Regions from separate parts of the Lysobacter silvisoli genome, predicted to be linked through region 2. Evidence: riboswitches for the same ligand, from Rfam matches in the RefSeq annotation. Region 2 holds a riboswitch; the other holds the start of a gene.

Region 1 (4,498 bases), on a different contig from region 2:
GCAACGGCAGCATCCACATCGGCCGCAGCAGCGCCCCGGCGAGGAAGAAGATCGCCCAGGACGCGCTGGGCAAGCGGTCGACGGTGGCGAAGTGCTGGCCGCGGGTGGCGATCATCAGCGCGGCGAGAGCGACGCCAACGGCGATCTGGACCTTGCGCGAACTCAAGGGCAAGGTGGCGGCGGACAGGGTGGTGGCTGGGGACATGGCGGCGGCTCCGGGTTCAGGCCTGCGCCGCGCGCGGCGCGGTGCGGGCGGCGGTGAGGCGGGCGACGATGGCGTAAGCGGCCAGGCCGACGGCGATGTAGCTCAGCGTGGTGCGCACGAACAGCGGACCCCATTGCCAGACCCGCGACAGGTACTGGGCGAAGTTCGGGTCTTCGTAGCGCCCGCCCAGCCAGTAGAAGGCGGCATTGGAGATCAGGAACGAAACCGCCGCCGCGGCCAGGCCCGCGACCAGCGCGCCGAACAGCGCGCGCGGCGTGGTCTGCAGGCGCGGCGCGTACCAGCGCCCGCCGTACCACAGCGCCGCATAGGCCAGCAGCAGAAAGGCGTAGGACGGCGTCACGCAGTAATGCGCGAAGAAGCTCTTGCCCTGGGCCTGGATCGCGATCCAGTCGATCGCCACCGCCACGGTCAGGAACGCGGCGAAGCCCAGGTGCCGGCGCAGCCAGAGGCCGCCGAGGAAGAACACCGCCATCGACGCGTCGGGCAGATGCAGCGCGTTGCCGAAATGATGGAAGCGGGTGGCGACCATCAGCGCGGCGAGCGCGGTGAACAGACTGTAATAGACGGATCGGGCGGGTACGTTCATCGGCGGCCTCGGTGGCGTGGACGGGTCGGCGGGACGGCGATCAGTTCGCCGGGCGGTAACGCAGGGTCAGCAGGTAGTTGCGGCCGGGCTGGTTGTAATAGGCCGCGGTTTCGAAGCGTTGGTTGAACACGTTGTTGGCCGCCAGCTGCAGGCTCCAGGTGTCGTCGAAGCGCCAGCCCACGCGCAGGTCGGTGGCGGCGTAGCCGTCCAGGCGGCGGGTGTTGGCCAGATCGTCGTAGCGGCTGCCGGCCACGTAGACGCTGCTGCCCAGCGAGAACCGGCCGTAGCGACGGTCGGCGTCGAAGCGGGCGCTTTCGCGCGCGCGCCGCGGCAGGATCTTGTCGCGGCTGCTGCCGCGGCTGTCGTTGCGCGGATCCAGCCAGGTCGCGCTGGCACGCAGGTCCCAGCCGGCCAGGGTGGTGTCGACGGCGGCTTCGGCGCCGCGGATGCGCGCGCGGTCGATGTTGCCGGGCAGGCCGATCGACGCATCGAACGCGATCAGTTCGTCCACCCGGCTTTCGTAAGCATTGAGCGACCAGCCGCCCCAGGCGTGCTCGCCGCGCAGGCCCAGTTCGAAGCTGCGCGATTCCTCGGGCTTGAGCGCGGCGTTGCCGAAACCGGGAAAGTACAGTTCGTTGAAGGTCGGCGCCTTGAACGCGGTGCCGTAGCTGGCGGTCAGGCGCAGCTGCTCGCTGAAGTTCCAGCCCCACAGCGCGCTGCCGGTGGTCTGGCCGCCGAACTGGCCGTCGTCGTCGCGGCGCAGGCTGGCCTGCAGCGAGTGGGCGCCGAAATCGCGCTGGTACTGGCCGAACAGGCCGCGGTTGATGCGCCGGTTCTCGGCGTAGCGGGTGCTGCTTTCGATCTCGTCGCGCTGCCAGTCGTAGCCCAGGCTGAGCAGGCCGCCGCCCAGGCCGACATCGCCCTGCAACGAACCCAGTTGGCGGCGGGTGTTGAAGGTGCTGGAGTAGACGCCGTTGCGGTAGTTGTCGCTGAGATCGCTGCTGCGGCCCAGGTTCAACGTCAACGTGGCGCGCTCGCCCGGCGCGTAGCGCAAGCGCGCGCCGGCGACCTGCTGCACGCTGTCGGTTTGATTGTTGGTGCTGCCGTCGTACTCGTTGCGGCCCTCGGCGCGGAACAGCCGCGCTTCGGCGTCCCAGGCGTCGCTGAAGCGATAGCCACCCTGCGCGGTCAGCGACAGGTTGCGGTAGCCGTCGCGGTCGGGCGAGTTGGTGAAGCAACCGGCGCCGCCCGGCGAAGGCTTGCCTCGGCAGGCGTTGATGCCGTCGGTGTCTTCGCTGGCGGCGTTGACCGAGTACCAGCCGCGCTCGCCCTTGCCGCCCACGCCCACCGCGCCGCGCAATGTGCTCCAGCTGCCGACGGAGGCGCTGGCATAGGGCGCGAACGCGCCTTGCGGGCGGCGGGTGAAGATCTGGATCACGCCGCCCAGCGCTTCGGAGCCGTACAGGCTGGAGAACGGACCGCGCACGATCTCGATGCGTTCGACCTGTTCCGGCGGAATGTCCTGCAGCGAGGCGCCGCCGCTGGTGGCCGAGCCCAGCTTGATGCCGTCCACCAGCACCAGCACGTGGTCGGATTCGGTGCCGCGCAGGAACAGCGAGGTCGACTTGCCGGGGCCGCCGTTGTTGACGATCGACAGGCCCAGGGTGCCGCGCAGCAGGTCGGGCAGGTTGCCCGGCTGCAGGCGCTCGATGTCCTCGCGGTCGATCACGGTGACCGAGGCCAGGGTCGCGTCCTGGGTCTGGGCGGTGCGGGTGGCGGTGACCACGACCTGGTCCAGGTCGGTGGCGGCGTCCTTGGCCCAGGCGGGCGCGAACGCGGACAGCAGCGCCGACGCCAGCGCGCAGCGGCGTACGACGGAAACAGTGGAATTCAAAGCATGGCTCCTGGTCCGCGCCTACCCGCGCGGAATCGATGGGTCGGAGACAGGCGGGGACAGGGACGTGGGGCGGCGGAGCGCGGACGCAGGCAGCCCCATGACAGCGCCCACCGCGTGTCGGGTCAGCCTCAGGCCGGTCTCCGGGCTTGCAAGCGAGGGCCTCCAGCCCTCCGGTCCGCGCCTTCCCATGCCTGCGCACAGTGGCTTCGTTGCGGATCGTTCGTCTTGCTTACCGTTGCGGGGGCAGCTCCGGACTGGCCGCCGCTCCGTTCGGAGGGCTGGCGCACCGGATTCCCGTTTCAATCGCCGGCAGGGCCGGCAATCACCTCAAGCCCGGCCATGTTAGCAGCCGGCGCAAGCTCGCCCGCATGACGGTTCGGCATGAGCGCGGGGCCCTCGCCGGCGGCCCGATGAGCCACTGGACGGCACCTGGGCACACCCAATGTTCAAAACCATGACGTACGGCCATTTCCTCATAACCCTTCGCGTTTGACCCGATTGTTATGACCGTGTTAAACCCGAATGACATCGTTACCAATCCCATGCCGCAAGGAGCCGCGCACCATGTCCGTAGTCTTTCGCGCCGTCCGTCGTCCGCTCGCACTCGCCCTGCTCGCCGCCCTGACCGCCCCCGCCTACGCCCAGGACGCGGCCCCCGCAGAACCCGCCGCCGAGGCGCACAACCTGGATCAGGTGATCGTCACCGGCACCCGGGTCAGCGACCGCACCGTGGCCGAGTCCAGCGCGCCGATCGACATCATCACCCCCGAGGCGCTGGAGGCCACCGGCACGGTCGAACTGGCCACCGCGCTGGCGCGCGCCCTGCCCTCGCTGAACTTCCCGCGCCCGGCGATCACCGACGGCACCGACGCGGTGCGCCCGGCGCAGCTGCGCGGCCTGGCCCCGGACCAGGTGCTGGTGCTGGTCAACGGCAAGCGCCGCCACACCACCGCGCTGATCAACCTCAACGGCAGCCAGGGCCGCGGCTCCTCGCCGGTGGACCTCAACGCGATCCCGATCGCCTCGATCGAACGCGTGGAAGTGCTGCGCGACGGCGCCTCGGCGCAGTACGGCTCCGACGCGATCGCCGGCGTGGTCAACGTGGTGCTCAAGGGCAGCGACCACGGCGGCAGCATCGCCGCGCGCTACGGCCAGTACAGCGCCGGCGACGGCGAGCAGTACCAGCTTTCCGGCGACGCCGGCTTCAAGCTCGGCGACAACGGCAAGCTGCACCTGGCCGCGCAGGGCGGCCACCAGGATCAGACCAACCGCGCGCGCCCGTTCCAGGGCGTGGTCGAACAGCGCTACGGCGATCCCGAGATCGACCAGGGCGCACTGTCCTACAACGGCGAGTACAACCTGGCCGACTACCTGACCCTGTATTCCTTCGGCAGCTACAGCAAGCGCGACGTGCTCTCCAACGGCTATTTCCGCTTCGCCGCCGACCCGCGCAACATCCCCTCGATCTACCCCAACGGCTTCCTGCCGCAGATCCACAACATCAGCAAGGACCGCGCCGCCGTGGTCGGGCTGCGTTCGGAAACCGCCGGCGGCACCCAGATCGACCTGAGCTACAACTACGGCCATAACGAGCTCAGCTTCGACATCGAGAACACCCTTAACCGCAGCCTGGGCCCGACCTCGCCGACGCAGTTCTACGCCGGCGCGCTGGAAGTCACCCAGCACGTGTTGAACCTGGACTTCGCCAAGCCGGTGGATTTCGGCTGGCAGTACCCGGTGACCTTCGCCTGGGGCGCGGAATGGCGCGGCGAGGAGTTCACCCAGCACG
Region 2 (4,498 bases):
GCGTTGATGTGCTGGTACAGGTTCAGCACCAGGTTGTTGGCCACGATGCTGTCGCCGGTGGCGAAGAACGCGACCAGGCGCTCGACCAGGTGGCGCTCGGCCGGGCCGAACTTATGCTTGAGGTCGTTGACGTCCTGGGAGAAATCCACTTCCTCCACGGTCCAGGTGTTGCGGATGGCGTCGCGGTACATCTCGTAGAACTGCGCGTAGCGCATGGGGCGCAGGGTGAGATCGAAGCCGGGATCGAGGAGGCGGGAGGTGGCGATGGACATGGGGTTCCTTGGATGCTGATGCTTCCCTTCTCCCGCTCGCGGGAGAAGGTGCCCGAAGGGCGGATGAGGGCGCGCGAAACGCAGGTGTCGGCGCGAGTGGGTTTGCCCGCGCGCCCTCACCCCAACCCCTCTCCCGCAAGCGGGAGAGGGGCTAAGGCGATGCGTTTACTGGCAGGCTTCGCAGGACTCGGGGTTCTCCAGCGAACACGCGATCGCCTCGTCCGCCGTGTACACCGGCTGGGCCGCCGCGGCCGGCGCGCTGACCGTGCTCTTGGCGATCTTGGTGGCCGGGCGCGAGCGCAGGTAGTAGGTGGTCTTCAGGCCCTTTTTCCAGGCGTACATGTACATGGAGCTGAGCTGGCCGATGTTGGGGCTCTCGATGAACAGGTTCAGCGACTGGCTCTGGTCGATGTAGGCGCCGCGGTCGGCGGCCATGTCGATCAGCGAACGCATCGGCAGTTCCCAGGCGGTGCGGTAGATCTGCCGCAGCGACTCGGGGATTTCCTGCACCGACTGGATCGAACCCTCGGCCATCTTGATCCGGTCGCGCATCTCCGCCGTCCACAGGCCCAGCTTCTTCAGCTCCTCGACCAGGTAGCGGTTGACCACCAGGAAGTCGCCGGACAGGGTCTCGCGCTTGAACAGGTTGGACACCTGCGGCTCGATGCACTCGTAGCAGCCGGAGATCGAGGCGATGGTGGCGGTGGGCGCGATCGCGATCAGCAGCGAGTTGCGCAGGCCGTGCTCGGCGATGCGCGCGCGCAGCGCGTCCCAACGCTCGGGCTGCGACGGGGTGACGCCCCAGGCCTGGAACTGCAGCTCGCCCAGGCTGGCGCGGGTGTCCTCGAAGCCGGGGTGGCGGCCGTGCTCCAGCGCCAGTTCGTTGGACGCGCACAGCGCATGGAAGTAGATCGCCTCGGCGATTTCCTGCGACAGCTTGCGCGCCGCGTCCGAGTCGAAGGGCAGGCGCAGCTTGAAGAACACGTCCTGCAGGCCCATGGTGCCCAGGCCCACCGGCCGCCACTTCAGATTGGCGCGGCGCGCGGTCTCGATCGGGTAGAAGTTGAGGTCGATGACGCGGTCGAGCTGGCGCACGGCCAGGCGCACGGTTTCGGCGAGCTTGTCGAAATCGAACGCGCCCTGGCCGTCCTCGAACAGCTCGACGTGGTGCGAGAGGTTGATCGAGCCCAGGTTGCACACCGCGGTCTCCTCCTGCGAGGTGACCTCCAGGATCTCGGTGCACAGGTTGGACAGGTGCACCACGTTGCCTTCGCGCAGGGTCTGGTTGCAGGCGCGGTTGGACTTGTCCTTGAAGTTCATCCAGCCGTTGCCGGTCTGCGCCAGGGTGCGCATCATTCGGCCGTAGAGCTCGCGCGCCTTGACCTGCTTGACCGCCAGGCCGGCGGCTTCGGCGGCGTGGTAGGCCTGCTCGAACGCCGGGCCCCACAGGTCGGTCAGCTGCGGCACCTTGTGCGGATCGAACAGCGACCACTCGCCGTCGGCCTCGACCCGGCGCATGAATTCGTCGGGGATCCAGTTGGCCAGGTTGAGGTTGTGGGTGCGGCGCGCCTCGTCGCCGGTGTTGTCGCGCAGTTCCAGGAACTCCTCGACGTCGGCGTGCCAGGGCTCCAGGTAGACGCAGGCCGCGCCCTTGCGCTTGCCGCCCTGGTTGACCGCGGCCACCGAGGCGTCGAGCGTCTTCAGCCAGGGCACGATGCCGTTGGACAGGCCGTTGGTGGAGCGGATCAGCGAGCCGCGCGAGCGGATGCGGGTGTAGCTCAGGCCGATGCCACCGCTGAACTTGCTGAGCTTGGCCACGTCCATGTAGCGCTTGTAGATCGACTCCAGCGAATCTTCGGGCGAGTCGAGCAGGAAGCAACTGGACAGCTGCTCGTGGGTGGTGCCGGCGTTGAACAGGGTGGGCGAGGAGGGCACGTAGTCCAGCTGGGCCATGCGCCGGTACAGCGCCAGCGCGTCGCCCACGTCTTCGCTCAGCGCGCAGGCGATGCGCAGGAAGAACTGCTGCGGGGTTTCGATCACGGTGCGCGCGGTGGGGTGGCGCAGCAGGTAACGGTCGTACAGGGTGCGCAGGCCGAAGTAGTCGAAGCGCGCGTCCAGGCTGCGGTCGATGGCGTCGTTGAGCTTGCGTGCGTTGGCCTGCACGAAGGCGAGCAGGCGTTCGTTGATCAGGCCCAGCTCATGGCCGCGCACCACCGATTGCGAAAAGGCGTGGATTTCCAGCCCGGCCACTTCCTTCTCGATCACGCCGCTGAGCAGGCGCGCGGCCAGGCGGCCGTACTCGGGTTCCTCGGCGGTGAGCAGGGCGGCGGTGCGGATCGACAGTTCGTCCAGCTCGCGCGTGGTCGCGCCGTCGTACAGGCCGGAGATGGTGCGCGTGGCCACGCGCATCGGGTCCACCGAGTACAGGCCTTCGGCGCTGCGCGTCACCGCGCGCACGATCTTGTTGAGGTCGACCGGTTCGCGGCGCCCGCTGCGCTTGGTCACGCTCATGGTCAGGTTGGCGGCCGGCGGGGTCAGGGCGAAGCCGGGCGCGGCTTCGGCGGCGCGCTCGGGCGCGCGCGCGACGGGGACGGGGGCCGCGTCGGGTGTGGAGACGAGGGCGGCGGCCGCGTCGGGTGCGGGGGTCAGGGTGCTCATGGTGGACTCCGTAGGCAGGGACGCACGGGTCGCCGGCCTTCCCCTCGAAGGCCGACGCGCGGGCACGCTCGCAAGGCCGGGGGCTCCGGCGTTGCGGCTGCGCCCCCGCGGGCGCGGAGTCGGTAAGGATGGAGACGGGGTGTCGCGCAGGCCGAGACGGACCGCGAACCGCCGCGGCGGACCGCGACGGCATCGACACCGGCCGTCTTCCCCCGAAGACTCCCTAGCCGGTACCGCGCGATGTGCGACGCGCGGCTGTCGGCAGGTCTTCGGGCTCGGGACCATCGCCCGGAGCGAGTGGAGAGCGGTGGGAGGCCCATGGCCGCCTCACCGCTCTGCGCTCGCCCCGGATTCGCCTACTGGTGGCCGCTTCCCAGGCGCCGGGCGCCCAGTGCATAGACCACGTTCGTTTCCCATACCGCTGCGGGGCAGCGCCGGCCTTGGAGACCCTCTCTAGAGGCGGCTCCGCACCGGCTTCCCTTTTAAGCCGATCTCGCGATCGGCACCGACGGACACAACATATTAGGGGTGCCCTGATCCGTCAACACGATATGTGGTGAGTCGCCGCAGAATCGCAAATCCATCGCAGCGGTCTTCACGGCGCCGCGCTTGGTGTTAACGTGCCTGCGACTAAGGACAGGGGTGGGGAGCGATGGAGGGACTGGTGGCCTTGCTGGTGCTGGTGCTGCTGGCGGTGCCGGTGCTGCTGATCGCGGCGCTGGTGATGATCGCGGGGCTGAAGTCGCGGGTGTCGACGCTGGAGGACCAGGTCGCGTCGCTGCACCGCCGCGAGCGCGAGGCGCCTGCCGCTGCCGCTGCGACCGCCGCGCCAGCGCCGGCCGACGATGCGCCGACGCTGGAGCAGATCCTGCGCGCTGAGCCGCCCCCCGCGCCTACGCCCGTCCGGCCGGTGGCGACGCCGCCGGTCGCGCCGGTCGCGCCCGCGCCCGCCGCCACCGATGCCGGCGCACCGCCGTCGCCGCCGCCGTTGCCGCCGCGTCCGATCTTCGACGCGCAGCCGCCGCGCCCGCTGCCCGAGCGCGCGCCGGCCGCGGCCGCGCGCCGCCCGGCGGCGCCGGACCCGGCCACGCTGGCGCTGCGCGCGGTGCGGCGCTGGTTCACCGAGGGCAACGTGCCGGTCAAGGTCGGCATGCTGGTGCTGTTCGCCGGCGTGGCCGCGCTGCTCAAGTACGCCACCGACCAGGGCTGGATGCGCTTCCCGATCGAGTTCCGCCTGGCCGGCGTGGCCCTGGGCGCGCTGGCCGGCCTGGTGTTCGGCTGGCGCCAGCGCGAGCGCCGGCGCAGTTTCGCCCTGAGCCTGCAGGGCGGCGCGATCGGCGTGCTGCTGCTGGTGGTGTTCGCCGCGTTCAAACGCTACGGCCTGATCGAAGCCGGGCCGGCCTTCGCCTTGAGCGTGGCGCTGGTGGCCGGCGCCGGCGTGCTGGCGGTGCGGCAGAACGCGATCGCCTTGGCCTTGCTGGGCATCCTGGCCGGCTTCCTGGCGCCGATCTGGCTGTCGACGGGGCAGGGCAACCACGTCGCGCTGTTCGGCTATTACGCGGTGTTGA

Evidence for each region. Region 2 has a riboswitch for cobalamin ahead of DX914_RS11855 (ribonucleoside-diphosphate reductase subunit alpha). Riboswitches for the same ligand answer to the same signal wherever they lie in the genome.
Region 1: another riboswitch for cobalamin. It lies ahead of btuB (TonB-dependent vitamin B12 receptor); the one in region 2 lies ahead of DX914_RS11855 (ribonucleoside-diphosphate reductase subunit alpha).

Annotation. Positions count from the first base shown of each region.
Region 1 covers NZ_QTSU01000001.1:2,497,643-2,502,140, forward strand. Annotated here, with positions in the region: gene DX914_RS11025 (hypothetical protein) at 1-205, opposite strand, end outside; gene DX914_RS11030 (hypothetical protein) at 222-812, opposite strand; gene btuB (TonB-dependent vitamin B12 receptor) at 853-2,706, opposite strand; cobalamin riboswitch at 2,824-3,054, opposite strand; gene DX914_RS11040 (TonB-dependent receptor plug domain-containing protein) at 3,274-4,498, shown strand, end outside.
Region 2 covers NZ_QTSU01000002.1:135,517-140,014, reverse strand. Annotated here, with positions in the region: gene DX914_RS11860 (ribonucleotide-diphosphate reductase subunit beta) at 1-272, opposite strand, end outside; gene DX914_RS11855 (ribonucleoside-diphosphate reductase subunit alpha) at 438-2,783, opposite strand; cobalamin riboswitch at 3,174-3,455, opposite strand; gene DX914_RS11850 (DUF2339 domain-containing protein) at 3,583-4,498, shown strand, end outside.